2 regions of the Paenibacillus sp. PSB04 genome follow, and region 2 is predicted to be linked to the other one. Evidence: riboswitches for the same ligand, from Rfam matches in the RefSeq annotation. Region 2 holds a riboswitch; the other holds the start of a gene.
What was found. Region 2 has a riboswitch for cobalamin ahead of K2F33_RS01545 (ABC transporter substrate-binding protein). Riboswitches for the same ligand answer to the same signal wherever they lie in the genome.
Positions count from the first base shown of each region.

Region 1 (4,212 bases), 1.7 Mb from region 2:
TCAACCGCTTCGTCGGACTCCCAACGGATGCCTTCAAGGGCGAGCAGGTGATGCAGGCCGAAGGTGCCGAGTCCAACCGCGCGGTATTGGCTGTTCGTATATTGGGCTTGCAGGACTTCAATGTTGTTAATGTCGATGACGTTATCCAGCATGCGTACCTGGATCGGCACCAGACGGTCCAGCACATTGTCCGGAACGGCACGGGCCAGGTGAATCGAGTTCAGGTTGCAGACGACGAAGTCGCCGGGAACCTTGGAAATGACGATCCGGGTTTGGCCGTCCTTGGTCACGAGTTCTTCTTTTTCCACCACGGTGGCGGATTGGTTCTGCATAATTTCGGTGCACAGGTTGGACGAGTAGATCATGCCATGTGCACGGTTCGGGTTCGCACGGTTGACGGTATCCCGGTAGAACATGTACGGCGTGCCGGTTTCCAGCTGCGATTTCATGATGCGCTTCATGATGTCGATCGCAGGCACCGTAATTCTTGGAAGCAGCGGGTGGGCAACCGCTTCGGCGTACTTCTCGCGGAACGAGCCTTGACCTACCGTTTCGTCATAATAATCCTCAAGACCCGCAGGACGGCCGTTGGCATCCTTCCAGCCCATGATTTTCTTCACTTCATGCGGGCAGAACAGGCTCCACTCGCTGCGGGCCTCAACTGCCTCCATGAACAGATCCGGCAGGCACACGCCATGGAACACGTCATGCGCTCTCATGCGTTCGTCGCCATTGTTCAGCTTCAGATCCAGGAAGGCCAGGATGTCTTTGTGGAAGACGTCCAGGTAGACCGCAACCGCACCTTTACGGGTACCGAGCTGGTCAACGCTGACCGCCGTGTTGTTCAACTGGCGGATCCAAGGAATGACGCCGGAGCTGGTGTTCTTGTGACCGCGGATGTCGGAGCCGCGCGCCCGGACTTTACCGAGGTAAACGCCGATGCCGCCGCCCATTTTGCTGAGACGGGCCACGTCGGTATTGGAGTCGAAAATCCCTTCCAACGAGTCGTCCACCGTGTCGATAAAGCAGCTGGACAGTTGTCCGGCGACCTTCTTGCCGGCGTTGGACATCGTTGGCGTAGCGGCGGTCATGTACAGGTTGCTCATGGCCCAATACGCTTCCTTCACGAGCTCAAGGCGCTTGTCCTCTGGCTCAGTATGCATCAGGTACATGGCGATGACCATGTAGCGCTCCTGCGGGAGCTCCATAACGCGTCCGTCGAAATCATGCGCCAGGTAGCGGTCGGACAGGGTCAGCAGACCGATATAGTCGAACAGCAGGTCGCATTTGTAATCGATGCAGCGGCCCAATTCTTCAATTTGCTCTTTTGTATAGCAGGTGAGGAGCTCCTCGCGGTAGATTCCTTTTTGCACCAGCTCGGTAATGAGAGGGTAGAACGCACCATATGGCTCGTCAGGATAGGCTTTGTAGCGGCGGTTGTAAGCGGCCTTCTTGTACAGGGAGGTCAGCAGTGAGCGCGCTGCGGCGAACTTCCAGTTCGGCTCCTCCTTGGTGACCAGCTCAAGCGCCGACATCGTGAACGCGCTGCTGATTTCGTCGCCGGTGACTTCCTCGCGGCGCAGTTTGCTCTGCACGCCCCGGAGGAGGCGCTCCTTGTCCAGGGTCTCCAGCCCCTCCAGGATTCGGTCGGCATAAACGGAGAGACGGATTTCATCAAAAGCCAGCTGGCGGTTGTTCGGTTTGGTAACGAGCTGCGGCATGGTGCAGATCTCCTTTCAAAGTTTGTATATTTGGTATAACGGAAAGTAGGACGATGCTGTTAAGAGGGAGCTCTTGCTGTGCTTGCCCATACAAAAGGCATTTCCGAAGAACCTGAAGCACAGGTACGAAAATGCCGCTAGATCCCGTATGCCCTATTTACGAGCATGGGAAAAAATATCTATCACCCTATGTATAGATATCGACTGGCATCACGCACCTATTCCTCGTAGGCCTTTCGTGAGACAAAACAGGCAGGTCTCCTGACTCCCGAAAATGCGATATTCGGCGCCTTCCCGTCCGCGTGACGGACAGTGGCCTCAGCCGATATCGTGCCGAAAGCTCGGAGCTCTCGGCCTTCCGGTTACAGTGGCGGGACCGTGACGGATTCACACCGTGCTTCCCTATTATGAACGCCTGGCAAATCGAGCCGTGTTCACCTGTTTCCACTATATTTGGTTGCTTTCATACTAATTTAACCCAATATATTGTGTTTGTAAACCTAGTTCCTCTTAAAAGACGAGCAATGAGAATTATACCAGATGGACCCCCGGGGCGCTACTGTGAACCATTGGAGATTAACCTCTAGAGGGGGCTGAAAAGGTAGAAATCGGGCGGAATTTGCAGGAAAAACGCGAATAAAAAATTTTGCGGGCCATCCTTTTGCGATTCCGGAGGCGGTCGGGTAAAATAAAATTAGGAATAAAGTTCGATCCGCTTGCAAAAGGATAAAGGAGGCGCACGACCATGGCAATTGCAGAGGTAACGGTCATTCCGATCGGAACGGCCACGACCAGCCTGAGCTCCTATGTGGCACAGATGCAGCAGGTGCTGGCGGAGCAGAAGGGGATCAGCTACGAGCTGACGTCGATGAGCACAATCATTGAGGGGGCTCTTCCGGATGTATGGCAGGCGATTGCAGCTCTGCACGAAGCACCATTCCTGGCCGGCGCGCAGCGCGTATCCACTTCGGTCAAAATCGACGACAGACGGGACAAAGCCTCAACCAGCGCCCAGAAGCTGCAATCGGTCCGCAACAAATTGAAATAAATTCCAATCGCAATGAAGTATTGCATTTTGGAGAAGAAGTTGTATAATAGTTTTTGTTTGACGGAAAATTTCATTTTCCACGCTGGTGTAGCTCAGGGGTAGAGCAACGCACTCGTAATGCGTAGGTCGGGGGTTCAATTCCCTTCACCAGCATCTTTCATAAGCCTTACAGGACGCGGGTTTCCGGATTTCGGAGACCGCGTCTTTTTTGTTGATTTGGGCGATCTTCTACCATTTTTCTGCCCTTTAGTCGAGTAAAGCGTGTTTTTCCCATCAATTAAAAGAAAATGAATTTCCCCTGACAACTGTCGCAGGTCCTAGCCGTGCAGCATGAGCAATCCAGAGGCGTGCAAGGTATTCCAAATTAGGACAAGATTCAGGAATGATAAAGACCTATATGTAAGAACCAATTACCTATACAGGGCATATAGTATGGTGGCTCATAAAAACTTCCTTGATGTAAGGCAAAGCCCGCTTTCGAAGCGGGCGTTTTCAATCAGGAAAAAAATCAAATCTTAAGTGCGTTTACCCATACCAAATGGTGGAATGTACATATTGTAATATTAACTTTCTTACAAAGGAGGTACATGTATGAGCGACGGTGTTGTTGGTGGCGTAGGATACGGTTACGGTTTGCACAGCAACGTAGGTGCTATCCTGGTGCTCTTTATTTTGTTGGTAATTATTGTTAAGGCATTCTGTTGGTAATAAAAAGTCATGAATGAGGAAGCCCCTGCTGGCTAAGTGCTGGCAGGGGCTTTTTTTATTATAAATAAAGTAGTTTCTCACTATCTAGGCACGTACAAGTTGGATTACTAGGGTAGCACGCGTTGTACTAATCCCGCCAGCTAGCCGTGGGCTCACTCGGGACCGAGGAAAAATAGTCTTTTAAACCGCTGACTCTGTCCACAACGCTGAAAGGTTTCTTTCATAGAATAAAACTGATCCTATGAAGAAAGGGGAATATCACATGAGCGAAGTTGGTGGAGTTGGTTATGGTGGCGGCTGGTCGACGAGCGTCGGTATCATTCTTGTCCTCTTTATTCTGCTTGTCATCATCGCTAAAACTTGGGGATACTAATTGCTGAAAGGTCCTTAGCCCGCCTGATCGATCCGGGGGCATGAGACCAGCACAAGCGCAGCGCAGTGATCCGTTACGGGTCCTGCGCTTTTTTTATATCTTATCATCGGTGAAATTTTCAGCGGACAAACGCCTAGCCGTAACGGCGGAGAGCTGAGAGTGATCTAGCCGCCGGAGGGCTTCCCGATACCGATGATGCCTGAGCTGGCCGATGAGCACAGCCCTGGGATCACTTATATGAATCGAGAAGGCTGACAGCTGCACCATATTTCTGCAGTTCTTAGCACAGCGCGCCAATCCTGAATAATCCCGGGACCCCTGGGTAAAATACGGGGGATCATTCCTAGAGGAGGTAAACAGCA
Region 1 is NZ_CP081301.1:2,011,442-2,015,653, forward strand. It holds gene K2F33_RS09530 (ribonucleoside-diphosphate reductase subunit alpha) at 1-1,721, opposite strand, end outside; cobalamin riboswitch at 1,955-2,178, opposite strand; gene K2F33_RS09535 (MTH1187 family thiamine-binding protein) at 2,467-2,769, shown strand; tRNA gene K2F33_RS09540 (tRNA-Thr) at 2,851-2,922, shown strand; gene K2F33_RS09545 (YjcZ family sporulation protein) at 3,361-3,477, shown strand; gene K2F33_RS09550 (sporulation protein YjcZ) at 3,740-3,850, shown strand; partial or broken gene K2F33_RS09555 (manganese catalase family protein) at 3,956-4,105, shown strand.
Region 1: another riboswitch for cobalamin. It lies ahead of K2F33_RS09530 (ribonucleoside-diphosphate reductase subunit alpha); the one in region 2 lies ahead of K2F33_RS01545 (ABC transporter substrate-binding protein).

Region 2 (4,212 bases):
CGTGTCAGCCCAGACCATGAAGACAGCTCCGCCGATGGCCGACAGCGGAACGATCAGCCGGTAATCGGGACCGGTGATCAGTCGGATCACATGCGGAATGACGAGTCCGACGAACCCGATAATGCCCGCAACCGACACCGCGGCAGCCGTGAGCAGCGTGCTGACGAGCAGCACCCCCAGCTTCACGCCATCCACGTTCATTCCCATATGGGCCGCCTGCCGCTCACCTAAGGACAATAGATTCAGCGCGCGGGCCCGGCTCCAGACCACCGCAAATCCCACCAGAAAATACGGCAAAAGGATGGCCGTATACGACCATCCACGCAGGCTGAGGCTGCCCATTGTCCAATATATAATTTCATTGATCGTCCGGTTCGACATCGCCGAAAGGAAGGATACGACCGCTCCGAGAAAGGACTGCATCACCACGCCGGACAGAATCAGGCTGTTCGTCGGAATTTTTCCGCTCTCCCTGGCCAACGCGATGACCATCCACAGCGTCAGCATTCCGGTCACGAAAGCGACCGCAGGCAGCGTCCAGCCGCCGAAAAACGAATACTGCAGCCCGAAAAAGATCAGGAACGACGCGCCTACCGCCGACCCCGAGGAAACCCCGAGCGTAAACGGATCGGCGAGCGGGTTGCGCAGCACGCCCTGAAATCCCGAGCCGGCCACGGCCAGAGCCGCGCCGACCAGCATGCCCAGCAGAATCCGCGGCAGCCGCACCTTCACAATAATCTGCTCAAACGATGCGTTCCACGTCGGGTCGATATGGCTTCCGATCCATGGAATCCGGTGCAGCAGAATGAGGGCGATGTCCCGGATCGGCAGCGCGACCGAGCCGATCCCCAGACAGATCAGCAGGGTCAGGACGAGCAGGACGATGCCGATTCCTCCATAGCCTGCCAGCTTTTTGCTCATTATTTAAACAGGTCAGGATAGATGGCCTTCGCCACTTCCTTCAGGCCCTGCGTGACACGCGGACCCGGACGGCTCAGCAGATTGTCGTCAAGACCGATGACCGCATCGTTCTTCACGGCTGTAATCTGGTCCCAGCCGCTGCGGCCTTTAATGATGTCGCCAAGGCTTTTCTTCGTCTTCTCGTCGATGACGCTGTTGGCATACAAAATCACGTCCGGATTGTCCTTGATGATTTTCTCTTCGCTGATTTCGCTCCAGCCCTCGGTGTCCGCCGCCACGTTCACGCCGCCGGCCAGGGTGATCAGCTCATCCATGAACTCGCCCTTGCCGACCGTCCAGCCCGGGGAAAATTCGATGTATACCTTTTTCTTCTGCTCCGGCGTCAGCGATTTGACTGCTTCGGTAACCTCATTTTCCTCCTGCTTCATCTTGTCGACCACCGCTTTGGCTTCCGCCTGATGGTCAGTGATGAGGCCGTAGGTTTCGATATTTTTGATCACGTCATCGACTGTCTTCGGATCGGTCTTGAAAATTTGAATGCCAAGGTCGCGCAGCTTCTTCACCGCTTCCTCGCTCATCGAAATGCCCGTGAATACGATGTCCGGCTGGGCCGCAATGATCGCTTCCTCGTTCGGTTTAGTAATGCCGCCCATTTTCGCCTTGGACTTGGCTGCTTCCGGATAATCGTCATAATCGGATACCCCGACGATCTCGCTGTCCAGACCAATCGCGAAGAGCGCCTCCGTCTCTGCAGGAGATACCGAGATAATATGCTTCGGCGCTTCCTTGAAAGTAAAGGACTCTCCCGTCGCATCCTGAATGGTCAGCGGATAGGTTGTTTTCAGTTCGTCTGTCTTTGTCTGCGACGCACTGTTATCCGCGCTTTGCTCCGTCTGGGCAGCAGGCTGCTGCGAGGCGGAGCTGTCTTCGTTCTTGGCGCCGCAGGCGCTCAGCGATAAGGCAAGCAGCAGCGCCGCAAGGCCTGTGGACCAGCGTTTCAACGTTACGTTCATGATTTCGTTCTCTCCCTCTTTGTCTATCGAATAATTTGCACAAAAGAGGCCTGACCGGTATACGAAAACGGAATAAACCTGACGGAAATGCTAGAGTTGCAGCGCCGCTGCTCACCATGAGCAGGTGTATGGCGTCTGCCGCTCCATTCTTTGTCAACTAAAAAACCCTGACTCTTGTTCGATCAAGAATCAGGGATTACGTCTGCACGGAACATCCCGCGGCATCGCCGCGATGGACCGGTGTGCCTTGTAGCATGGTGCGAGGTCAAGTGGTCAAGCTAATGCTTGCTTGAGCTGCGGCGAACATGCGTTATGAAGGGCACGTGAAACGTAATCCTTTCCTCGAAGGACCGTCATTTCCTCTCGTGAGGCAGGTCTCCTGACTTACAGGCTGGGTAAAATCGTCCCCGCCTTCCCATCCCGTGTTGCTGCGGGACAGTGGCTTCCTGGGAACATACCTGTTTACAGTGGCGGGACCGTGCCGGAGTTGCACCGGCTTCCCTTTTCACCCGGATCAACGCTCGCCTTATACGGCAGACAGCTTCCGGGACCTCACAAGCACTCCTATTCAATTATCCTGGCCATGCTTCTTTTGTCCTGATTATAGGGGAAAAGCCTGCGGGTGACAATGGAATTTTTGTGTCCGGCATTTGCCGGGATACATATCCGGTCGCGTGCCCGGGGGCATGTCCGGACGCGGGCCCGAGAGCATGGCCAAACTCGGGGGAACGGACGATTCGGGAAGCAAGTCCTTGTATGCCGGCGGCCTGAGCCCTTTCGCCGCTTCCCATTGCCGGAGTGCAGAAAAGCTCGGACCGGTCGATGACGACCATTACCTCGTTCGCATCCTCTCTCAAGCTTCATTCACCAGCATGCCGTCCCAACCGCCGGTTTCTTCAGTGAAGCTCAGCCGGATCCGCAGCAAACTCCCGGGCTGAACGTGAACGTCCCAGAAGGACAGCCCCGGGACGAGGCGGACCGCGAGCTGCCGCAGAGCGCCGCCGTGGGCGACGATAAGCATTTCCGGCGGAACCTGAGAATCGGGGCCGGTGTCTTCCGGTCCTTGCGATCGGGAAAGAGCCGCCTTCCTGTCACCGATTCCTTTCGATCCGGGCAGTGCCGCCTCACCAGTCTCGTTCTCTTGCGATCCGGGCAATACCGCCTTACCGGTCTCGATCCTTTGCAATCGGGAAAGTTCCGACCCGCCAATCTTCATCCCTTTCGACCGGGAAAGGACCGCCCCGCCGCCGGTCTGGGCCTCTGCCGGTCTTCTGCATACCCCTTCCACGTCCTTCAACAAGCTGCCGATAAACCCGTCGATCCTCCCTGCAAAATCCGCCCATGACTCCCCGCCCGGCGGGGTCACCTGCTGCGGCGAATCGATCCACTGCCGGTAAAGGAACTCGTGCTGCAGCTGTTCATAGGTATGCCCTTCCCAGGCGCCAAAGTCCATTTCCCGCAGCCGCGGGTCATACATCGCAGTATCTGCGTGCGCCGGACTGATGATCGCCAGTGTCTCCCGGCATCGGGCCAGGTCGCTGCAGTATACGCCGTGGAACGCCTTCCCGGTCAGCTCCCGGGCCAGCGGCGCAAGCTCGACTCTGCTGCCCGGATCCAGCGGGATATCCGTATGCCCGAGGTAACGCTTCTCCCGGTTCCACCGCGTCGTGCCGTGCCGGACCAGCAGCAGATCGACCCGTTTCACTAGGACGTCCATAAGCTGCCCCCTGCCGCCCACAGCACGGCGATGCCCAGCAGAATAAAGATGACCGATACCGAGATGAGCAGCCGGATCGTCATCGTGATGTCGCGTGCCTCCATCGGGCGCAGCGCCTCGCCCATGTAAGCCCGGAACGAGGCGACGCCGTGGTACACGTTTTCGCCGCCGAGCCGGATGCCGAGGGCGCCCGCCACCGCGGATTCGGGAAAGCCGCTGTTCGGGCTCGGATGCCGTCGCGCGTCCCGGCGCACGGTGCGCCAGGTTCTGGCGGCGTCCAGACGCAGCAGCCAGGCGGACAGCACCAGGATGCCCGCGGTGATCCGGGCGGGAATGAAGTTGGCGATGTCATCCAGCCTCGCCGACGCCCAGCCAAGATGCAAATATTTGTCGTTCTTGTAGCCGACCATGGAATCGAGCGTGTTCACCGCCCGGTAGGCCATCGCCAGCGGCGCGCCGCCGATGATGGCGTAGAACAGCGGCGAGACGACGGCGTCGACGATATTTTCCGCCACCGTTTCGACCGTGCCGCGGACGATCTCCGGCTCGTCCAAGTGGGCC
Region 2 is NZ_CP081301.1:290,673-294,884, forward strand. It holds gene K2F33_RS01540 (FecCD family ABC transporter permease) at 1-921, opposite strand, end outside; gene K2F33_RS01545 (ABC transporter substrate-binding protein) at 921-1,934, opposite strand; cobalamin riboswitch at 2,286-2,504, opposite strand; gene K2F33_RS01550 (histidine phosphatase family protein) at 2,788-3,651, opposite strand; gene cbiB (adenosylcobinamide-phosphate synthase CbiB) at 3,639-4,212, opposite strand, start outside.